2 linked regions of the Bernardetia sp. MNP-M8 genome follow. The protein of the gene in region 2 interacts with the protein of the main gene of each other region in a pairwise test. Links are inferred from orthologs where the notes say so. Each region holds a gene or a part of one and is shown on either strand. Other genes may lie near its edges. The genes, in order: ruvA and ruvC.

Evidence for each region.
Region 1: the proteins of ruvC (region 2) and ruvA interact in binary tests that used the Escherichia coli proteins (3 or more experiments, as listed by UniProt). The link is inferred for Bernardetia sp. MNP-M8 from one-to-one orthologs.

The regions. Positions count from the first base shown.
Region 1 is NZ_CP147012.1:717,693-729,398, reverse strand. The notes cover bases 3,357-6,064. They hold ruvA (Holliday junction branch migration protein RuvA), read right to left. Parts: upstream 5,149-6,064; coding sequence 4,564-5,148; downstream 3,357-4,563. Other genes in these bases: V9L04_RS03170 (NAD(P)/FAD-dependent oxidoreductase), read left to right, coding at 5,392-6,064; V9L04_RS03180 (LysM peptidoglycan-binding domain-containing protein), read right to left, coding at 3,415-4,404. Also shown: V9L04_RS03190 (insulinase family protein), read right to left, coding at 1-1,788; V9L04_RS03185 (pitrilysin family protein), read right to left, coding at 1,935-3,275; more of V9L04_RS03170, read left to right, coding at 6,065-6,300; V9L04_RS03165 (PA14 domain-containing protein), read right to left, coding at 6,475-9,438; V9L04_RS03160 (PA14 domain-containing protein), read right to left, coding at 9,541-11,706. UniProt on the Escherichia coli protein: The RuvA-RuvB-RuvC complex processes Holliday junction (HJ) DNA during genetic recombination and DNA repair.
Region 2 is NZ_CP147012.1:4,099,171-4,111,114, reverse strand. The notes cover bases 3,850-6,795. They hold ruvC (crossover junction endodeoxyribonuclease RuvC), read right to left. Parts: upstream 5,627-6,795; coding sequence 5,072-5,626; downstream 3,850-5,071. Other genes in these bases: V9L04_RS16695 (phytanoyl-CoA dioxygenase family protein), read right to left, coding at 6,750-6,795; V9L04_RS16700 (hypothetical protein), read left to right, coding at 5,723-6,745; V9L04_RS16710 (NAD-dependent succinate-semialdehyde dehydrogenase), read left to right, coding at 3,850-4,920. In the rest of the region: V9L04_RS16720 (SpoIIE family protein phosphatase), read right to left, coding at 1-2,398; V9L04_RS16715 (HAD family hydrolase), read right to left, coding at 2,676-3,263; more of V9L04_RS16710, read left to right, coding at 3,547-3,849; more of V9L04_RS16695, read right to left, coding at 6,796-7,478; V9L04_RS16690 (shikimate kinase), read right to left, coding at 7,479-8,003; V9L04_RS16685 (hypothetical protein), read right to left, coding at 8,088-8,513; V9L04_RS16680 (hypothetical protein), read right to left, coding at 8,654-8,782; V9L04_RS16675 (cob(I)yrinic acid a,c-diamide adenosyltransferase), read right to left, coding at 9,042-9,599; V9L04_RS16670 (hypothetical protein), read left to right, coding at 9,952-10,629; V9L04_RS16665 (hypothetical protein), read right to left, coding at 10,755-11,944.

The sequences.
Region 1 (11,706 bases), 3.4 Mb from region 2 along the record:
CAATTCAATAGAATAACCATTTGCTTTATCATACTGAACATAAGGATTGATGAAGGTTTGTTCTTTGATGCTATTAGTTTGGGTAGCCGTTAATTCTTGTTTTTGTCCTTGTGTTACTACATAGGCTTTTTTGCCATCATAGACTTGTTTTATTCCACTTTTAGGAACTTCTAAAGCTAGTTTTTGCTGGTTTTGAATGAATAATTTTTGCTCTATTTGCATTCCTGAAACATTCATTACTTGTTCTTTTTTCATTGAAGTAACTTCATTCCATTTTTTACCTCCAATTTTAGTTAAGTAATTTTGGATTACTTTATCAGCTGTCATTCCAATCAGAATGCGTTGGTCTGCTTGAGCTGCCATTTCTCCAAAAGCATCATAAATTTGAATATTTCCAAAGGGAGCTAATTTTTCTATCAAAATACTTTGGTCACCTACTGCTACAATTGTTATGTTTTCAGGTTTGATATATTTTTTGGCTGCATTTTGAATATCTTCTACTGTTACAGCATTTATTTTCTGAATATAGTTGCTATAAAAATCAGAAGGTAAATTATATCTAGCAATATCAATCGCAAAATTTGCCACTGTTTGAGGATTTTCTAATGAGCGAACAAACGAACCAATCAAACTTGCTTTTACTCTTTCTAATTCAGCCTTAGAAACAGGTTCATCTTTTATACGCTTCAATTCATATAAAAATTGAACCACTGCGCTATCTGTAACATCATTTCTGACACTTGCCGACATAGTAAAAGAAGATGAAAGCTCATCAGGACTCAATGAAGAATATGCTCCATACGTATATGCCTTATCTTCACGAAGATTTTGAATAAGTCTTGCTCCAAAACCACTATTTCCCAAAATTCCGTTCATTAATCTAGCAGCAACATAATCATTACTACTCAATGGATAATAAACAGGATAAGTAACATTAATAACTGTCTGAACTGCTCCAGCACGATTTGAAATTGCCACTTGTGGTTTTTCAGCAGCTTTTGGCGAATTGTATTTGGTAGTAGGAACTTCTTTTTTCTCCCATTGAGCAAAATATTTTTCTACTTGAGCTTTAGCTTCTTCTACAGTAATATCTCCTACAATAGCCAAATAAGAAACATTTGGACGGAAATAAGTCTGATGGAAATCTTTTAAATCCTCATTTTTGACAGCATTTAAAGTAGTTTCTGTTTCTACTTCTCCATAAGGATGATTATTACCATAATTTACCTTAGAGACTACATTATTTGCAATTTGCTCTGGACTAGAAGGTAAAGATTGTAAGCTAGATAAAGATTCGGTGCGAACTTTTGCTAATTCTTCATTCGAAAAAGAAGGGTTGTAAAGAACATCTGAAAAAATAGAAAGCAAGTTATCTGAATGACGTTTTAAAGAAGAAGCATAAATACCTCTTGAATAGGTAATCAGATTTGCGCCCATAAAATCAATTTCTTCATCTAATTTTTCTTTTGTGCGTTTTTCTGTTCCACGACGAAGCATAGAACCAAACATATTGAGCATTCCGACACGCTTTCCTTCCATAATTGGATTATAATTGACAACTAAAGAATAAGAAACTTGTGGAAGTTTATGGTTTTCAACTACAAAAACTTGTAAGCCGTTTTCTAAGGTAAAGGACTGAGATTTAGCAATTTCTACTTTGTGAGCTTCTCCAGCTTTGGGAGCTTTGCTTCGATCTAATTTTCCAGTAGAGCTAGAAGGAACAGGTGTACATTGAGTAAATAAGAATGCCATTAAAACGGCAATACTTAAAATAAATTTATTTTTCATTTTTTTATATTTATGTCGTTGGTTGGGACACTAACAACGGCTAGTTAGATTTTTTTTAACACTGAAGAATGTAAAATCAATAAATTTATGTTTTTAAAAAATTCACATTACTTTTATAGATTTCTTCATAAGTTTGTCTTCTAAATTTATTTCTTAGGTAAATAATGAAGAGTAACTCTATTTTCAGGGACAAGATATTTTTTAGCTGCTTCTTGTATTTCTTCTCTTGTTACCTTCATATAATTTTCAATTTCAGTATTGATAAGATTTGCACTTCCACCATAGACATGGTTATCAGCTAACGTTTCAGCAATTCCTGCAATGGTGCTATTTTGAGTGTAAAAATTAGCTTCAAATTGATTTTTGAGCTTTTGAAATTCTCTTTCTTCAATCAACTCTTCTTTTACCTTTTCATATTCGTTGTTCATGGCTTCTTCCAACTCTAAAGGATTTACTCCCATAGAAGCAATTCCGAAGGCAAGAGCAACACTAGGATTTTGCTCTAAATCTAAAGGAAAAGCTCCTACAAAAAGAGCTTTCTGTTGTTCATCTTTTACAGACTTTGAAAGCCTTGAACTTTGTCCATCAGAAAGTAATGTAAATAGCATTTTGGTAGCATAGTAATCACTTTGTCCACGAGCAGGAACTTTAAAGGCTTGAACAACAGCAGGAAGTTGAATATTATCATATACAGTATCACGAACTTCAGCCATTTGAGGAGGCTCAACAATTTTAGGTTGTTCAACTTTTTTACCTTTCGGAATTCCTTCAAAATATTTTTCTACTAATTCCTTTGCTGTCTTTGCATCAATATCGCCAGCAATACTCACTACAGCATTATTTGGAACATAATATTTTTCATAAAAACTTTTATAATCAATTTCTTCAGCTGCATCTAAATGTTCCATCGAACCAATTACAGAAGATTTGTAAGGATGTTTGGTATAAACTCGTTTCAATGTTTCTTCTAAAATAGAACCATACGGACGATTATCAATACGCTGACGACGCTCTTCTTTTACTACTTGTCTTTGTGTTTCGATGCCTGTGCTGTCTACTCTTGCATGAAGCATGCGTTCAGATTCTAACCAAAGAGCCAATTCTAATTGATTAGAAGGCATTACTTCATAATAAAAAGTTCGGTCGTAAGTGGTATTTGCATTATTCATTCCACCTGAGTTTTCGATATAATCATCAAATTCTCCACGCTTGATATTTTTTGAGCCTTCAAACAAAAGATGTTCGAAAAAGTGTGCAAAACCTGTTCGGTTTGGTTCTTCATTCTTTGAACCTACATGATATAAAACAGTAACAGCTACGAGAGGAACAGAATGGTCTTCATGTAAAATGATGTGTAAACCATTTTTAAGCGTAAATTCTGTAAACTCAATTTTAGAACCGTCTTTAGTGTCTTTTGTATTGCTTGGAATAAAACTTCCAAAAAAAAGTATAAGTAAGACTAAACTAGATAATAAGGATTTTTTCATTTAAATATATGTGCTTATGAGGCATAAGAAAATTAGGAAGATACAAAAAAGCAGTAAAAACTACTCATTGAGTTGTTTCTACTGCCCAAAATTACATAAATTTTATAGAAGTCTTTTTTGAGGAAAAGTTAAGATATATTTATTCTTCCCATTTTAACCAAACAGGAAACTCTTTACTCATTGTTCCTAACTTTCTCCCAGCTTCATGACTAATAATAATAACGACATTTTTGTTTCTATCAATATTCTGAATTTTACCAATAATTTTGACGGTTACAGTTCTTCCAGCACTTTCATTATATACTTTTATGAGAGTTCCTTTAGGAGCTGTTCGGTGCATTCCGACAAGTCTATCACTTTTTAAAGTTACATTACAAACACCTGATTCAGAATGAGGTTTTCCTTTTTTTGCTTGGCTAGTCATAGTGTTTGCACTTGCAACAATCAAAACTTCTTCGATTTTTTCTCCTTTGCCTACAATAATTTTTTGTCCTGCTTTTATTTGTCCAGAAGGATTATCATTTATTTTTTTTAAATCTTCTACACTGACTTTATACTTTTGGGAAATAGAATAAAGAGTTTCTCCATTTGCTACTGTATGATATATATGTTTTAGCTCTTCTTTTTTATTAGGATCTTTGGCTACACTATACGCATTTGAAGGAATGAGATATAAGTCCTGATGAGTGCTTGGATAAGGAATAAGTAATTCTTGTCCTGTTTGAATTTGAGTAGAATAAAGCTCATTGAGTTCTTTAAGCGTTTTTACATCAGTTTGAAACTTTGAAGCAATCGAAAAAAGTGTTTCGTTTGCACGAACTTTATATCCTTTGAGTTGAGAAATTCTATACGTCGTTTGAGCATGTGGAATGTAAATAATTTGACCTATTTTCAATGGATAACGAGCAACAGGATTGAGCGTGATGAGTGTTTCTTTATTTATACCATATTTTCTAGCAATTTTATAAATATCTTCACCAATTGTAACTCTATGTTTAATATATAAATTATTTCCCCTTCGTTCTAAACCAATAGAATCTTTTTTTGATGTAAAAGAAGAGAAAGCATACAAAGAAGATGAGGAAAAATGAATAATGAAGAAAATTATAAATAGAATAAAGAATTTCACGTGGTAGAGATTGGAGAATGAGAAAATAGGAATATAATTTTAAAACACAGAATTCACAGAGAAAACAGAGAATGAAAAATTTCCTTTTTTAATTAGGTTTGATTGTAGTACTTCTAACTTCATAAATCTAATTTCTAAATTTATTAACTGGTAACTGTTTTAGCCTTCTTGCAAACTATATGTAATCAACTCTTCTAAAGAAAGATCTGTGCCGTATTTTTTCAAAATGGCATTTATGGTTCTATCAGCCACTAATTTTGATAAACCTAGACTGGTAAGAGCATTGGATGCTTGTTCTTTTAATGCGCTGCTCATTCCATTTTCATCTTCCAATTGGAAACCTTCTTTTGCTAACTTGTCTTTCAAGTCTAAAACCAAACGTTCGGAAGTTTTCTTTCCAATTCCTTTTATTTTCTGAATAACAGATGTTTGATTATTAATAATTGCATTGGCAAGTTCAGAAACGTTCATTGCTGAAAGCATCACTAAAGCAGTATTTCGTCCTACTCCAGAAACACTAATAAGCTGCAAAAACATTTTTTTCTCACTTTCAGTAGCAAACCCAAAAAGCTCTTGAGAATCTTGTGTTACGCTCAAATAAGTGAAAAGTTTGAAAGGTTGTCCTTCTTGAATAATAGAATAGGTTTGAAGTGAAATTTTGACTTCATAACCCACCCCATTAATATCCAAAACGGCTAGTGAAGGTTCTCTTTTTGTAATTTTTCCGTTGAGATAGGCAAACATTTAATAAAATGGTAAGTGATGAAAGTTAAATTTTCGATAAATAAAAATGCTAGTATGATTTTCTATTTCTAATTTTCTAATCAAAGATAAGTAAAAAAGTGATTTTTTAATAGAATAAAATAGAATTTTCAAAAAACAAGCGATTTAAATGCAACTTTGTTGCATTTAAGAAGATAAACTGTATATTTGCAAATGCAATAGTGTTGCATAAATAAAATTATATAAATTTTCAAAGCTTATTTTATGAAAAATAAATCAAATTTTGATGTAATTATTATTGGTGGAAGTTATGCAGGACTTTCAGCTGCTATGGCTTTAGGACGTTCTTTAAGAAAAGTATTAATTATAGATAGTGGAAAACCTTGTAATAAACAAACTCCTCATTCTCATAATTTTATTACTCAAGATGGAAATACACCCAAAGAAATTTCAGAGAAAGCAAAAGAACAAGTTTTAAATTATCCTACGGTTAGTTTTCTTGAAGGAAAAGCAATTTCTTGTTCTTCTCAAAAAGATAAATACGAAGTTTTTGTAGAAAATGGAAATTCATTTTTTGGAAAAAAAATTCTTTTTGCAACTGGAATAAAAGATATAATGCCTTCTATTACAGGCTTTGCTCAGTGCTGGGGAATATCAGTTTTACATTGTCCTTACTGTCATGGTTATGAAGTAAAACATGAAAATCTTGGAGTTTTGGCAAATGGAGATATAGCTTTTGAAATGGCTAAACTTATCTATAATTGGAGTGAAAATCTAACTTTATTCACAAATGGAAAATCTACTTTGACTGAAGAACAGACTCAAAAACTACACTCTAAAAATATCAAAATAATAGAAACTGAAATTTCGGAATTTGAACATCAAGAAGGACAAATTCAAAATATTGTTTTCAAAAACAAGACAAAACACGCAATTTCTGCTATTTTTGCTCGTGTAGATTTTGTGCAGCATTCTGATATTCCAAAAGAAATGGGTTGCAAGTTTGATGAGAATGGATTTATAGAAGTCGATTTATTCAAAAAAACATCTATAAAAGATATTTTTGCGATAGGAGATGCTACAACTATGTTTAGAGCAGTATCGTTTGCAGTAGCTTCTGGCACAATAGCAGGAGCTGCTATAAATAGAGAATTGATAGATGAGAATTTTTAGATAAAAAAATCCATTCAAGAAATATATTTCTTGAATGGATTTTAGGATAAAGTAGGATAGAATTTTTTTTTTAGTCTAAAACTTCTTGCAGTTCTACTTTAGTAGAACTATTGTTATAATAGAGAATTTCTACCTTTTTAGATACCTCTTCTTTTAATAGTTATTTTATACTTATTATTCGATAATAATTTTCTTTACAATTACTTCTTTTCCATTATAAATTTTCAGAAAATAAACACCTGATGCCACTCCTTTGATATTCATTTCAAAGGTATCACAGCCTTTTATAGTAGAATAGTTAATTTTCTTTATAGTTTGGGATAAAGAGGAAAGCAATTCTATTGTTACTTCATTTTGCTCTATATTATCTACACGAACATAAAGAATGTCTTTTGCAGGATTTGGATAAGCCGTAATAGTAGTTTCGTTACTATTAGTTACGTCTCTAGTAGATAATTTGGCACTAGGTAAGGTAGAAGGATATAAAACTGTTTGAGGTACAATTTCTTTTGTCTGGCTTGCACTAGACCAGCTTAATTGAGCTACTGCATTACCTGTATTCTCAAAATACTCTAGTTTTATAGTGTAGCTCTGTCCTCCATTTAGGGTAATTGTACCTGTGTGTTCTGTAGCCCCTTGGTTTACCCATTTATCAATTAATAAGACCTCATTTACCCAAAGGCGTACTCCATCATCTGTATTGGTATAAAAAGTATAAGTTTCAGAATAAGCAGGTTTTATTTGTCCTGTCCAACGTACTGAATAAGTATCATTCTGAATACTTGATGAAGGCGAACTATTGCCCCAGTTAAAGTTTACAGTAGCATCAATTCTATTAATTGATGTTCCTGTAAAGTCTATATTGTTATAATAGGTAGCTTGAAGTCCTGTTCCATCTGTACTAACAGGTTCATCTAGCGTAGTAACATCTAAATAAATAAATTCTGATTGTGCTGTACTATTTTTTGCTGATAATCGGTATTTATAATCTTTAGAAGGTAATACTGTTAGGTCTGTAAAAGAAGTAGAATCTCTTTCAATACTGCTTACTAATCTATAGCTTTCTCCATCTGTGACTGATCTTCTTTCAAGGATAAATTCAGTTTCATTATTCGAATTGTCATTCCATTTTAATGCAACTTGTCTTGTCTGAACACTTGGGGCTATAAAACTTGAAGGTGCTAAAATTGTTGCTACTGTTCCTCCTTGAATCAAATCATTTGGATTGTAAAGGTTTGCTGCTTTATAATACACTAGAATTGCACTTTCGTTTTGTGGAGTTGAATTTCCCCAAGGTGTTACATTTGTTACTGGAATAGGATTTCCATTTGGAGTTCCATTCCCATTAGAAGCTGCTGTTTGCCTACCTACACAAATTACTCCATCACTTGTTTTGTAAACACCATACAAATCAGTATTACCTCCTCCTGCTTCTGTAGTTGGATTCCATTCTCCTACCACCAATGAGGAATATTTAGGAACACTAAATTGGGAATCATAAACTCTTACAAAATTATTCCATGCACTTTTACCTTGTGAGGGTTTTAGCATTTTCTGATACGCATTTGCAGTAGTTATTGTTCTACGTCCTACTCCTAGTACACACACGTCTCCATTGCTTGACACCTTTAAACTGTTTTTTGCCATTCTTGTAGTGTTTACATTTGGCCACCCAGAATTTGGATTTGACCAACCGTCTAAATTTGGGTCAGGATGAGGAGTTCCTAAAGAACCTGTGCCTTCAGCTAATTCTGCCATGTAAGTTGAGTTGGTAAGTGTACCATTGTTCAACTGAAATTTTCCTAACCAAGAGATATGAATATTGCCATTGCCTCCTGTAAAATTATTTTGAAATCCAGATGCTGTTGCATTACTGTTAATGGTATTTCCTTCCCAAAAATTCTCAACATTATTCCCATGAGTTCTTGCACCTACTACAAGTCTATCATTTGTATAATCTATTGCCAATGCATCAACATATTGGTCTGGAGAAGAATTAACGGTATTACCAGAAGGAGTTATTTCATGGTACAAACGACTCCACCACATTAACATGCCAGACTCATCCATTGCAATTACAGCAGGCTCAAAATCAGGTTGCCCACCAGGAAGTACACTTTTGAAATTCATTCCTATATATAGGTTATTGTTTCTTTTGTCAATACAAATAGATTGTCCTCCATATACAGGAGTTGGAGATGCTGAATAGCCTGTATATCCTGGACTAGCATTTGTTGGGGAAGCTGGGTCACAAGGAGAATTAAATAAAACATCTAAAGGCCACTTGCCTTTTTTTGTTCCTCCATTTTCATCAGCAATGACAGCATTGTAATCTGCCAAAGTCCATGATCGCAAGTCGCATCTTCCCCACATTTTTAGAACAATTCCACTATAAGCAACCGATTTAATTCCACCAAGTGGATTTGCTGAAGCAGGAGTTCCTTTCCATTCTTTTCCATCTTTTAGCCAGTGGGTTCTCCAATTATTGACTACTGTTGGTTGTCCATTTTGATCTAGACAATATACTGCACTCCAGTCATATCCATAGGCTTGACCTGATATGTAAAATACTCTTCCATCATTAGTAACATCCCATGGATGATTTTCTTTAGGAACTGATTTTGCCCAAACTGATTTGAACCACGAAAGTGAAGAAGGTACACCATTAACAAAGTTATTATCAAGTTTAGCAATAATATATCCTCCCTCTTTAGAGTCCGTATCAGAAGTATTGCAACTAATGTACAAACCCCCTGTTGGTTTATAAGGTTGAGAATTGGTTTTCATAAACCGAATATCTTCAACAGCTCCTTGTGGAAAATGTAGGACTTGCAGTACAGTTTGTAAGTCAGATGATAAATGTAAAATAAAGCCATACCGATTTGTTCCTAATGAATTTGGAATTGTTCCATTATAAGTCAATTGAATTTTAGGAACTCCATTAGCAATCCAATTTAGATTATCAGCATAGCCACAAACCAAGAATGTTCCATCAGTAATTTGTGTTATATCATAGAATGTTTCTTTTCCAGTACCACCTGCATAGGTTACAATATCATTTTGTGCCTGTAAAAAATTGGCAGCAAGCACGAATAAAAATAATAGTGTTGTTTTTAGTATTACAATTATTTTTTGCATTTTAGTTTTATTAAAATAATTAAAAAAAATTAATGTTTTTTTTTTGACATAATAGAGCTATCAAAAAAGATAGCTCTATTGGTAATAGTTATTCTATTTTTATTATTCAATAATAATTTTCTTTACAATTACTTCTTTTCCATTATAGATTTTTAGAAAATAAACTCCTGAAGCTAAGCCTTGAATATTCATTTCAAAGGTATTATTACCTTTTATAGTAGAATAGTTGGTTTTCTTTACCGTTTGTGATAGAGAAGAAAGCAATTCTATTGTTACCTCATTTTGCTCTATCTTATCTACACGAACATAAAGAATGTCTTTTGCAGGATTCGGATAAGCAGTAATAGTAGTTTCACTATTTTTAGTTACGTTTCTAGTAGCTACTTTTGCAATAGGGGAGAAAGCAGGATATAAAGCTGTTTGAGGTATAATTTGCTTTGGTTGAATTGCACTTGACCAACTTAATTTAGCAGTTGCATCTCCTGTATTCTCAAAATACTCTAGTTTTATGCTATATTTTTGTCCTGCATTTAAGGTAATTGTGCCTGTGTATTCTGTAGCACTTTGGTTATTCCATTTGTTGATTAATAATGCATCATTTACCCAAAGACGAACCCCATCATCAGTAGTAGTATAAAAAGTATATGTTCCAGTATAAGCAGGTTTAATTTGTCCTGTCCAACGAGCCGAAAAAGTGTTAGCTCCTATACTTGATGAAGGCGAACTATTGCCCCAATTGAAATTTACAGTAGCATCTGTTCTGCTAATTGATGTGCCTGTAAAATCCATATTATCATAATAAGTGGCTTGAAGTCCTGTTCCTGCTTCTTCAGGAGTGGTAAAGCTATTAGGGTAAGAAAAATCTGAAACTACATTACCGTTTTTAGCAGAAATTCTGTAACGATATTCTTTATTAGGAGAAAGTGTTGGGTCGGTAAAAGAAGTAATATCTACACCAACACTTTGAAGAAATTCATAATTACCTCCATCAGTAACTGATCTTCTATCAATAATAAATTCAGCTTCATTATTTGAATTGTCATTCCAAGTTAAAGTAGCTTGATTAGTCTGAATATTGGTTACTGTAGCCCCTGAAGGTGCATTTATTGTAATAATTACTGCTGGTGTCTTAACATCTAAATAAATAAATGTTGATTGAGTTGTACTATTTTTTGCTGATAATCGGTACTTATAATCTTTAGAAGGTAGAAGTGTTGGGTCGGTAAAAGAAGTAACATCTGTACCCACACTTTGTACTAACGCATAATTTCCTCCATCTGTAACTGACCTTCTTTCAATGACAAACTCGGTTTCATTATTTGAATTATCATTCCAAGTTAAAGTAGCTTGTGTAGATTGAACGTTTGTAGCTGTAAATCCCGAAGGCGTATTTACAGGTGCAAAAGGAGTAACTACATTCAGATAAATGAAATCAGATTGCATCGTTGCATTTTTAGCAATTATTCTATAATTGTACGACGTGTTTGGTAACAAGTTCGTATCTGTAAAAGTAACTGCATCAGTAGGCAAAGTTTGGAGAAGAGAATAACTTTCGCCTGCTGTTACATTTCTTTTTTCTAGCACAAATTCAGTTTCATTATTTGAATTGTCTGTCCAGTTTAAAGTAACTTGTTTGGACTGCACATTTGTAGCTGTAAGACCTGAAGGTGAATTTACAGGGGCTGCTGGTGTAGTAACATCTGTATAAGTATATTCGGATTGAATGGTTGCATTTTTAGCTGATAATCTATATCTATATGAAGTAGATGGTGTTAAGGCTGCATCAAGCGTTGTTGTAACATCAATAGCTTCGATTTTTGCTACTTCATATTGTCCATTAGGTAATTCTCTACGTTCAAGTAAAAATTCAGTTTCATTGTTGGAATTATCTGTCCAATTAAAGGTAGCTTGTGTTGCTTGAACATTTGTAGCTGTAAATTGTGAGGGGGCAGCTATAGTTGTACCTCCTACATTACTCTCTGGAGTTCTATTAAACCATATTTCAAGATCATCCCAATATACATCTAGGATTTTGCCTTGGTCTTTAAATAACTTAGCCACTTTACCTTCCATGTATATTTTCATAGGATTCCATGCTGTCTGCCCATCTGGTGTATAACTGCTCGTAGCATTGGCTACTGTACGTGTAATTTTATCAACAATAACCGTTTTTTGTCCATCTACTGTAATAGCCATATAAATTCTTCCTGTATTGTTATCCCCCTCTTTAATATAAATTTCTTGAGTCATCCATTTTCCAAGTGGAAC
Region 2 (11,944 bases):
GATGCCAAGGTGGAAAAACTTTGAATTGGTAAGAAACTTTTTCACTTTCTTCTCCCAAATAATTTTTAGATTTTGCATAAAAAATATATTCACCTTCTCTTAGGTTGTTGTATTCTTTTATGTTTAGAGTTGTCCAATCTGACCATTTTTCGTCTAAGCCTTCTAAAAAATAACTGTATTGTGTTCTTTTTTCTTCTATAAAAAATAATCCTGCTACTTTAAAAAGAATAGAATTATTGGCATTGTCAATTTTTAGAATATCTTTTTCACTCTGTATTTCGCTAATTTCATATAAAATGGAATCATTATCTAATTTTTTAGAAGTGAAAAAATTTCCGTCAAAAATAAGCGAATCATTTCCTATCTTTACCTGACGAATCAGTGTATTGAATATTGCTTCTTGATTTGACTCTTTCAATTTACTTAAATCAATGTTTAAAATACCACTAGAAGTTCCTATCCAAATTATGTTTTTGTTGTTCTCATCTTGATAAAGAGAACGAACAAAATATTTTCCTACTATTTGTTCTAGTTTACTATTTCTTATATAACTTTCTCCTTGTTTAGTATAGATATTCACAAAAAAGTTTTGAGGATCATATACCCAAAGCATATTTTCACCAACTTGTTCTATTTCAACAGGTCGATTTAAGTAAGGTCTCAAAAATTGAGTTATTTGTTTGTCATATTCTAATTTATCTTCTTTTGTTATTTGAAAAATGCTGTCATTTCCTTGTTTTTGAACATATACGTTACCATCAATAATGGTATAACCTCCTGAATCTAAATCGTAAAATGTAATTTTAGAATTCTCTATATTTATTTTTGCTACTCTATGTCTGTTTTGTGCTTCAACTCCCCAAAACTCGTTTTTTTCTAAAGAACGAATATGAATGTTTGTATTTTTTAAAAAATCATTTTTTTTTGTTTCTTTGAGAATAGCATTAGGCTGATAATCTATATAATTTATTCCCTCTCTTCCTAATTGTGAAAAATAAATTCTGTTAGGGTTATGTTTATAATTAGTCATTTCGCTAATACGCAATCCACCTTGAGGAATTTTTAAAATAGATATCGCCTCCCATTCCAAATTATTTTTTTTCTTAATTTCATAGATTCCATCAAAAGACGATAAGAATAAATGTTCTTTTCCATCAGCTAAAAGAAGTGTTTTGAGTAACCTATTTTCTATGGATGTTCCTTCTATCGTCTTCCAATTTCCATTTTTTTGAAGATAAACAAGTTTTGCAACTGTTCCTGCAAAAATGGTATTTTCAAATCGTCTAATGTCATATATCGAACTTCCACTGATACCTTTATTTTCTGCCCAATAATTAACAGGAGAAGCGACATCTATTTTTGCAATACCATTATAAAATCCTGTCCAAAGTTGATTTTGGTTATCTTGGGCAAAAGACATTACAATATTATCTATCAATCCTTCTTTTGTAGAGATAATTTGTATTATATTTCCTTTATTATCTGTATGAATCACACCATTTTGAATACTTCCAAAAATCCAATCTCCATTCACAATTTGTGTGGCTGTAAGAAGCTGAGCATTTCTAAAAACAGTTTGGCTTTTTTGGTCACCAAAAGGAGTAATCTGAGCTGTTTCTAAATTATAAATTGTCACATCATTGCCTATGCCAAAAATAAGTAACTCATTTTCTGAAAAATCTTTAATTTTATAAATATCCTTTCCCTCAAAAAAAGAGGTGTTCTTTAAAGAATCATAAGAAAAATCATTTTTATTGTTGGAGACTTGCTTATGAAATAATTGTTTGCCATTAAAAAATAAAAAACCTTTATTTGTAAAAAAAGTGTCTTTTATATCATCTCTATTTATACGAATATGTTCTTTTACAACTCCTTTATCAAATTTGAATATAATATGTTTTCCTATTTGCTTTGATGTACCATCAAATGTATAATAAATTTGATTATCAATTTTTCCTACACTACTTGTTCTAACTCTATTCCAAACTGAATCAGCTAAATTTTCAGGATGCAACGGAATAAATTCCCATTTTCCTGTTGGATATTGAGGTCTCAAGTAGCCCGCACAACGCACCAAGCCATCAGCAATATGAATATTTCCGTTTTCACCTTCAACCATGCTATATACATAATTACAGGGTGTAAATATTTTCTTCCAACTATTTCCATCATACTCCAAGATATCTCTACTATTTGATGCTGCATAAATAAAACCTCTACTACTTTTCATCATAGAGCGTATTTCAGGAGCTGCATTATATTCTGTAGGAGCAAAATTTTGCAGTGGTGGAGAACCTATTTCAGTATTTTGAGCTATTGAGTCAAAAAATAAAAATATGACAAAGAAAGTAAAGAATAAAACAGATAAAGACTTTTTTGAGGGGTAATATTCTTTCATAATTTCAACGAACAGTAAGTAACAAATGAATTGGACTTTATTAGTAAATTATACAAATAGGATAAAATATAAATCAAGATAATGAAATACTTGAGTTTTTTCAAAAAATTAGTAAACCAATAGCCTTAAAAATTACTTAAAAAAACTAAACACTAAGTATTTATTTTCATTTTCCATTTCAATAAGGTTTTGTTAGTAAACTCAATTATGGATTAATCAACTATTATTATTTAAAAAAATTACACGTTAAAAATATTTTTTAAAACTCATCATTTATTCATTTCTTCCAACCTCTCTTTTCAATTCTTCTAATGCTCATTTTATCCTTTAAAGTTAGTAAGTAATCAGCAAGTAAAAGTAGCTCATTGTCATCTTCCTCTCCTCTATATTCTTTGGGATAAATTACATTACCATAATTTTCTTTTGCTTTATGAGGTGTATCATCGACAATCAAGATACGTTCTAATTTATAACCTTTTTTCTTGAGTTTTTTTAGAGGTTTGACAAAATGATAATGCGAACTATCAGAAGCCGAATAATCTTGATAATCATCAAAAATAGCATTAAAATTTCTTTTGTAAGTACATCGACTTCTAGCCCAAACAAATTCTAGTTCTATATCTTTTGGAATAATCTTTTTAGCAATTTCTTCTACATATTCATCGTCAGCAGAAGACCAAAGTGCAATTAGAAAATGGTCTTTTATTCTCTCAAAAAATTCTTTCAAATAAGGTCTTTGATAAATAAAATAATTAAAAACTGTAAAATCAAAAGGTCTATCTAATTTTTGTGTAGAACCAAAAACCAATGTTTCGTCTATATCAAGAATGAGAAGGGTTTTATTTGAATTTTTGTGAGTCATCATGATTGGAAAGTTTTGAGTAAAATAGAAACAGAACAATAAATTTGATTGCAAAAGTTCTGAGCTACTTTTAATTTTTCAAAAATATCTAAACCTTTTAAGAGTATTATAGATTTTATATGAAAATTTTATAGACTAAAATCAGCACACTGTTTCAAAAGTTTTATTATATATTGTTGTGGATTCAGTTCTGAGGAGTTGAACGCACAAAAGATATTGTAAATCCTCTGTACTGTACTAAAATTAGTCATTTTTTCAACTTTATTTTTAAAAAAAGAATCCAATTATGCCAGATAAAAGTAAAAATACAGTCCAAACAATAAATCCAGCCACAAACGAAGTCTTAAAAACTTATACACTTCTTTCTGAATCTGAAATTACAGAAAAGCTACAGAATTCTGAAGATGCTTTTCAAGATTGGAAAAAAACAGGTTTTGCTGAGCGTTCTGAATTATTTCGCAAACTTTCTCTTCTCTTGAAGGAAAAAGAACAAGAATTGGCTACTCTTATGACAAAAGAAATGGGAAAACCAATTACTCAAGCTAAATCAGAAGTCGAAAAATGTGCTTGGCTTTGTGATTTTTATGCAGAAAAAGCAGAAGAATTTTTAGCTCCTGTTGCCAAAAAATCAGATGGTTCAGAGGCTTATGTACGTTATGATCCACTCGGTGTTATTTTGGCTGTGATGCCTTGGAATTTTCCATTTTGGCAAGTATTTCGTTTTGCTGTTCCTTCGCTTATGGCTGGAAATGTAGGGGTTTTGAAACATTCTTCAAATTCTTTTGGCTGTGGAGAAGCAATGGAATCTCTTTTTTTAGAAGCAGGTTTTCCTAAAAATGTATTTCAAAATTTCTTAATTAGTGGAAAGCAAGTCAAACAAGTTTTGGAAAACAACCATGTAAAAGCAGCTACACTTACAGGAAGTGAAGGGGCAGGTTCGTCAGTTGCTGAAATTGCAGGAAAGAATATCAAAAAGACAGTTTTAGAATTGGGAGGAAGTGACCCTTTTATTGTCTTAGCTGATGCAGATATAAAAACGGCTGCCAAAACGGCTGTAAAAGCACGTACTCAAAACTCAGGACAAAGTTGTATTGCTGCTAAGCGTTTTATTATTGTCAAAGAAGTTTATGAGGAGTTTGTAGAAGAGTTCAAAAATGAAATGGCAACACTAAAAATGGGCGACCCAATGGATGAAAACACAGATGTAGGTTGCCAAGCGAGAGAAGATTTAGCAAAAGAATTAGCAGAACAAGTACAGAAATCAGTAGAGAAAGGTGCAAAGATAATTTTGGGAGGAAAGAGAGACAAAGCTTTCTATGAACCTACCATTTTAGTAGATGTAAAAGAAGGAATGCCAGCTTTTGATGATGAACTTTTTGGACCTATTGCTTCTGTAATAAAGGCAGAAAATGAAACCCATGCGATAGAGCTTGCCAATGATTCAGAATTTGGATTAGGTTCTTCTCTTTGGACAAAAGACATGAAAAAAGCTACAAAAATAGCTTCTCAAATAGAATCAGGAAGTGTGTTTATCAATGGCATGGTAAAATCTGATCCTCGTTTGCCTTTTGGAGGAATCAAAAAATCAGGTTATGGAAGAGAATTAGCTACAAATGGCATTCACGAATTTGTAAACATAAAAACAGTTTGGATAGCGTAGTCAGTTATCAGTGAACAGTTACCAGTAATCAGTTAAATACAGGATGGCTTTATCATTTCTGAATTGCCATTTTGTATTTACTTCTGACTTATAATTTCATACTTTCAACTTCATTTTATTACTTCTGACCTCTAACCTCAGACTTCTAAATTTATTTCACTCTATCAGGATTTTCTTCTAAGAAAGCAGACCACGAGGTACTTTTTGGAAGTAGTGCATTTTGCTGAAAATAATGACAAACAGCTACACCAACGGCATCAGTAGCATCTAAGAGGTCTGGAATTTCATCAAAAGAAAGTAACGTTTGCAACATACTAGCAACTTGTTCTTTTGATGCAGTTCCTTTTCCTGTAACAGCTTGTTTTACTTTTCGGGGAGCATATTCTTCTACCGAAACGCCACGAGAAAGTGCAGCAGCCATACAAACACCCTGCGCTCTACCTAATTTGAGCATAGACTGAACATTTTTACCAAAAAAAGGAGCTTCTAAAGCCATTTGTTGAGGTCTGAACTCTTCAATTATTGTACTTACTCTATCATAAATTTTTTGTAGTCTTACATAATGATCTTTCCACTGTGCTAACTTTATGACTCCAAACTGAATCAAATACATTTTATCGTCTTTAATTCCTAAAACACCATATCCTAAAACAACAGTTCCAGGGTCTATTCCTAATATAATTTGATCAAAAGAAGTTGGTTTCATAAAGTAGATAACACTTTCTAAGTGTGATTTTTGAATGTAAATTAAAAGTAGTGCGTTTTTTGTGCGTTGATTGATTTCTACTTTCAAAATTATTTAATGAAAAAAAATACTCAAAAGAATCTTCTAAAATTCTTCAATATTGTATTGATGGCTTTAGCTTGGTTTTATTTATATTCTCAAATCAAAAATCATCAATCTTTTTTTTCACAAATAACCGATTTATGGAACGAATTGCAAAAAAATAGAGCAACTTTGTTTATTATTTTTGTGTTAATGTTAATAAATTGGATTTTAGAGGCTAAAAAATGGCAAATTCTGACAAAATCATTAGCAAAAATTAATTTACTTCAATCTTTAGAAAGTGTTTGGATAGGTTTATCACTAGCCACTTTTTTACCATTAGGAAACTTTCTAGGACGAGCAAAAAATCTACCGAAGAAAAATCGTTTTGACTCGGCTGGTGCTTTGGTTATAAATGGAGGTTTGCAGTTTTGGGTTACTATGCTGGGAGGTATTTTTGGAATAAGTCAGTTTTTTGAGTTAGGTAATTATCTTACTTTTTTGTTTTTTGCTTTTTGGATTTTACTTTATTTTGTTGGGTTGTGTTTTTATAATAAATGGTCGTTGGTGAGGACACCAACAACGGCAAATTTAATAGTCGTCGGTGAGGACACCAAAAACGGCAGAGCAAGGAAAAATAAAATTGTCAGACAATTAAAATTCGCAGAGAAAGTTATAATTTGGCTACAAAAAAACCTCTATTTTGCCAGTCAGTATTCTCAAAAAGATATTTTAAAAACTACTTTTTTTGCTTTACTTCGTTATGGTGTTTTTTCGCTTCAAATGATTTTAATTTTCAAGGCTGCCAATTTTTCACTTTCTACTGAAAAAATAATTGTTGGTTCTAGTCTTTTATTTGCAGCAAAATCCGTTTTACCTGTGGGTGGTTTTTTAGTTGGACTTAGCGTAAGAGAAGCAACAGCACTTTATTTTTTTGGTACTTTAGGAGAAGAAAAAGTAGTAACCATTACGTTTTTACTTTGGATTATAAATATTGGCTTGCCTGTTTTGGTAGGTTCGTTTTTGCTTTTGAAGAATGCTAAAAGGAAAAATGAGTAGTGTCTTAGAAATTATCTAAAGTCATTTTTTCTGACCAATTTAGCTCTTTTGGTAATTCTTGATTCGAAAACTCTATGTGAATCACTCTTCTTTTTTTGTCATTTGTTGTTCTTTTCGAACTGTGTAGAAGCAAAGGTTTCATTATCATTATTCCTCCTTTCTCAACATCACAAATTGTTTCTGTTTCTACATACCAATCTATATTTTGAGGCTTGTATATTTTTTTAAGATGAGATTTTGGAATAACTCTCAATGCTCCATTATTCTCGTCCGTTTTATCAAGATGAATACGAATTGTAATTATATTTTCTAGAATCTGTAAAGGAGGCTGAACAGCAAATTGATTTTGTTTGACTGTCCAATAATTGAATTCTTCTAATTCTAGTTTTTCATCTACTGAAATAGTCAAATCTTGATGATAAGGAACATACCAATTCGAATTTTGGGGTTTGTCAAAGTAAATACTCTTTATTACAAAAAAATCGTTTCCTCCTAATTCTTGAAGAATTGATTTGAGTTTTTTTGTAAAAATCAAATTACTAACTTCTGGACTTTCCTTTAAAAACTGACGAATAGCAAATAAATCTACTGATTTTCTGACTGTACTTCTTGATGTATCTATTTTATCAATAAAAGCCGTTATTTTTTCTATTTCATCAGAGGAGTAAATAGTTGGAAGAACTGTAAATCCATTCTCCGAGAGTTCTTTTATATATGTTTTTGTATTTTCCATTCAACTATTTTCTTCCAGTTTTTCTAAAAACTCTTCAAAGTCATTATTTTTTATCTCAAAATGAGCTTGTCCATAAAACTCTTTTCTGTCTTCCCATTTTTGAGAAATTAATTTATACAGCTTTTCAAAAGAATCAGCTTCTTTGAAAAGTGGACGATTATCTTGCTGTTTTCGTTGTGTTTCAAAAGTTCGTTTTGCCAAAATTTCTATTTCTGTATTTAGAAAACAAACAATTCCATGTTGTTTCATTTGTTCCAAATTATCAAAGAAACAAGGTGTTCCTCCACCTGTAGAAACAATCGTCTTATCTAAATTAAAGGTCGTTTGAAGAGCTTTTTTTTCTTCTTGTCTGAAAAAACTTTCTCCTTTCTTTTCAAAGATTTGTGGAATGGTAGCATTATTTCTGTATTCTATCAAAGAATCTAAATCTAAAAATGTGTAGCCTAGTTTTTCTGCGATGATTTTTCCGAAGGTAGATTTGCCAGAAGCTGGCATTCCAATCAAATAAATAAGAAAGTTTTTCATTTTAGCATTTTTATTATTGGTGTCGCTATGCTAAAATACCAACAATGGAGAATAAGTGTTTTTTATAAAAACTATCAACTGTATTTACTGATTACTGGTAACTGTACTATCTGATGACTGACTACTAATAACTGCCTTATGTCTCATTTCACGAGCTATAATCGAATCTTGAAGCTGCTGAACTACCTGTCTATGTAATTTAGATTCCTTCTGAGATTCTTTTAAAAGTTCTTTTTGCCTATCTGTTTCTAACATCTGAAAAAATGCAAGTCCTCCCAACACTAAAATTACTCCCAAGGAAACAACAGCTACCAAACGCATTTTTTTACTTGTCTTTTTTACTTTTTGTTCTGTTTGTTCTTGCTTAGTTTTTAATTTTTCTTCTACTTCCGTTTGGACATAATCGTCTAAGGCTTCGGTTTGGATGTTTTCCTCTTCCAGCCATTTTAATAATTTTTCTTCTTTTTTTTCTTTTTCAGAATCAGATAGTGAAATAAGAATACGTTTCATAAGTTTTGATACAGACAATCATTAATTTTTATCAAAAATACAGTAAAAATAATCTATTTGATAAATTTTAAGTACAGATAATCAAAACTAAAAAAAAAGAAGGAGAAATAATAGATTTTTTGTAAAAGCAGAAAAAACAATTATGGATTTTTGATTCTTAATTTTTCACTATTTCGTTTTGCATATTCTGTTAATCCTAATTCTTTTGTATAAATAAGGATAATTATTGGACTATCACTTTTGTAATCCTTCCAAATTAACTGCTTCATTTTCTATTTTCCAATACTGAATATAATACCAAAATAAAAAGTAAGTGGTTAGTAAGACAAAATTAAAGTACTGGATATGGGAAATAGTGTTGTTGGTCAGGACACCAACAATGGCAAAAAAAGTACTTTTTAGTAAAACAATCGCCATTTTCCATGTTCCCACCGACGATTTTACCACCCATGTCCAGTACTATCATAGTCATTATAAAAATCCCTCGCTAATTATCTCTGATTACTTAACTAACCATTAATCACTTTTCTAAACTCTCGGCTTCCAAGCAATTTCATCAGCATTTACTTCGTGAGAAGTCATTCTTGACAAGACAAAAATATAATCTGAAAGACGATTGAGATAACGAATAATTATTTGATCAACTCCTTCTTCCTCTTGATTATTTAATTCAGTACAACGACGTTCTGCCCGTCTACAAACTGTTCTTGCCAAATGACAAAAAGAAACAGCAGGATGTCCACCTGGTAAAATAAAATGAGTCATGGGTGGTAATTCTTCATTCATCACATCAATTGCTACTTCTAAGTCTGTTATGTCAGTTTCATCTATTTGAGGAATGGGAATATGAGAAACTTTTTTTGGGTCAGATGCAAGCAATGAACCAATCGTAAACAAACGATCTTGAATTTCTATCAAAATTTCTTTTCTATGCTCTAGTTCTTTTTGGTCACGAAGCATTCCAATATATGAGTTGAGTTCATCAACAGTTCCATAGGATTCAATTCTAAGATTTGCCTTTGATACTCTTCTACCACTAATGAGTGAAGTTGTTCCTTTGTCGCCTGTTTTAGTGTATATTTTCATTGTGTTAAGTTTTTGTTTTTAGGTTTTATTCAATACCAAATATACACAGACTATGTTTAGTAAAAAATCTAATTTGTCTTGCTTAAATATTTCACTTATCTAAATCAAAAAAAAATTAATACTTATCGAAAATTATTTTACACTATTTAACACTGATTATCAACGCTTTAACTGAAAAAATATGACTATAAGTCATTTTTTAACTTTTAGTCTAAAACTTTATTTAAAAAAAAGTGTTATCATTGCATTCGTTTTGTAGAAACAATTTTTTTATGCCTTAAGGCATTATTTTTTCTATTAAATCAAAAATGAATCATTTTTTATCAATTACTTTTTTAACTCTTTATTAATTATGACAAACAAACTATTTCAATCTCTATTTGTAGCTGCTATTTTATTTTTTGTTGGCACATCTACTTCTTTTGCTCAAGATAACACACCTGAAGAATCAGTAAGCTATGGAGCATTTACATTGTATGGAAATTTTCCTTTAAGTGAAGATTTTAAAGACCAAGCTAAGTTTGGTGGTGGTTTAGGATTTGAAGGAGCATATTATTTTTCTCCTTTGATTGGTTTTGCATACTCTTTAGATGCTCAAGTTAATCCGTATAATAAGGAAGCTAAAGATGTCAGTTTTGGAGGTGTAAACCTTGGAGGCGTTGAAGATGCACAACCTTGGGTATATGGTAACTTGATGGGTGGTATAGAACTTTCTTTTCCTATAACTCCAGTAGTAGCTCCTGAGTTTCGTGCATTAGGAGGTGTAATGATTGCTAGAAGTCCAGAAGTAGAGTATCAGGCTTTAGGTGCTAATATTGCTACAACAGAAGCAACTACTGCAGCAGCTTTTGCTTATTCTATAAGTGGAGGTCTGAAAATTACTAATTACGATAGTGGTAGTGCTTTTCGTGTAGGTGTTCGTTATCTATCTGCTACTCCTAAATTTGATTATGGAAATAATCAAGAACAAAAATTAAATATGTCAAGTGCTCAACTTTACGTTTCTTTTGCTTTTCTTTCAAGAAAATAAATAGAATTCGTAAAATATAAATCACAAAAAAATCTACCTAAATTAAATTTGGGTAGATTTTTTTATGTAGAATTATGTGTAAAGTGTAATTCATTAACAATTTACCCTTCACAATTGACCATTCTTTATAGTGCTGGATAATAACTATCCAAAGTATTTACAATGTCTTTCAAACGAGGAAGGTTTACAGCACGACGAATTCCTGTAACAGCTTCTCCTTTTTTGTTCTTCAAGATGTCAATTTGAGTTTTTACTTTTGCAGGCTCACTACTCAAATTTTGGGAAACTGCTCCTTCTAAAATGACGATTGTATTTCTACTATTTTCATCTATCATAGAAATATATTGTCCATACAGATAATCAAACTCTTTATAAAGATAAATTACGTCTTCAATCTTTTTATTTGCTTCCATAATATGAGGATATTTTGACATTAATTTAGAATAATCAACTTTTCCACCTCTAGCAAATTCGTTTTCTAATTTATCAAAATAAGCTGTCACAGAAGTTTTGTTATATGTTCTAAAAACAGTCAATAGATATTCTCCATTTGTAGCATTACCTTCAGGTTCTTTGAGTTGAACATTAAATTTTAAACCTTTAGCTTGAAGATTTACGTATTCTGTTAATTTATCGTGTAAATTTGTAGTCTGAACCTGATAATTATCAATATTATTTGCAAAACGAGCATTTACTAAATTTAGCTTTGCATAATAAGCTGTATATTTTTCTAGTTCATTTTTAAACTCTTGAACATCACTTTCATCAATATCCTTTCTTTGGGCAGCAATTCCAGATACAAAACCCAAAACAGAAGTAGCAATATTAATAACAGGTGTAGCAGAAGCAATATTGCTCACAACAGGATCTTGCAAAAGCATATTAGCAATATTGAGAATTTTTGAGCCTCCTTTATCTCTTTTACTTATCAGCTTTTTTTCCATAAGCTGCATCACTTTATCATTATACGAAAAACCAAGTGTTTCATCAGCAGGATTATTTAAGCTATTGAGCATTGTACGATAACTTTCTACTTGATTGATTGCATAAAGCGTGTTCAAACGGTCATTAAGAACTTCAAAAAACTCAGCAGAATGAATCAGATTAGTTCTAACCATCTTATAACGAGCTTCATCTGTTAGTTCTACACGACGAGAAACACCTTTTACAATAGCATCATTTTTTTCAACTGTTTCTTTATAAAGACCTAAATCAGAAGAAAGTAAATTAATTTGGGTAGAGCGATTTTTCAGAGAATCTGTAAGAGCCAAAACTTTAATGCTATCTTGTTGGCGTTGATTAGAAAGAGTTTGAT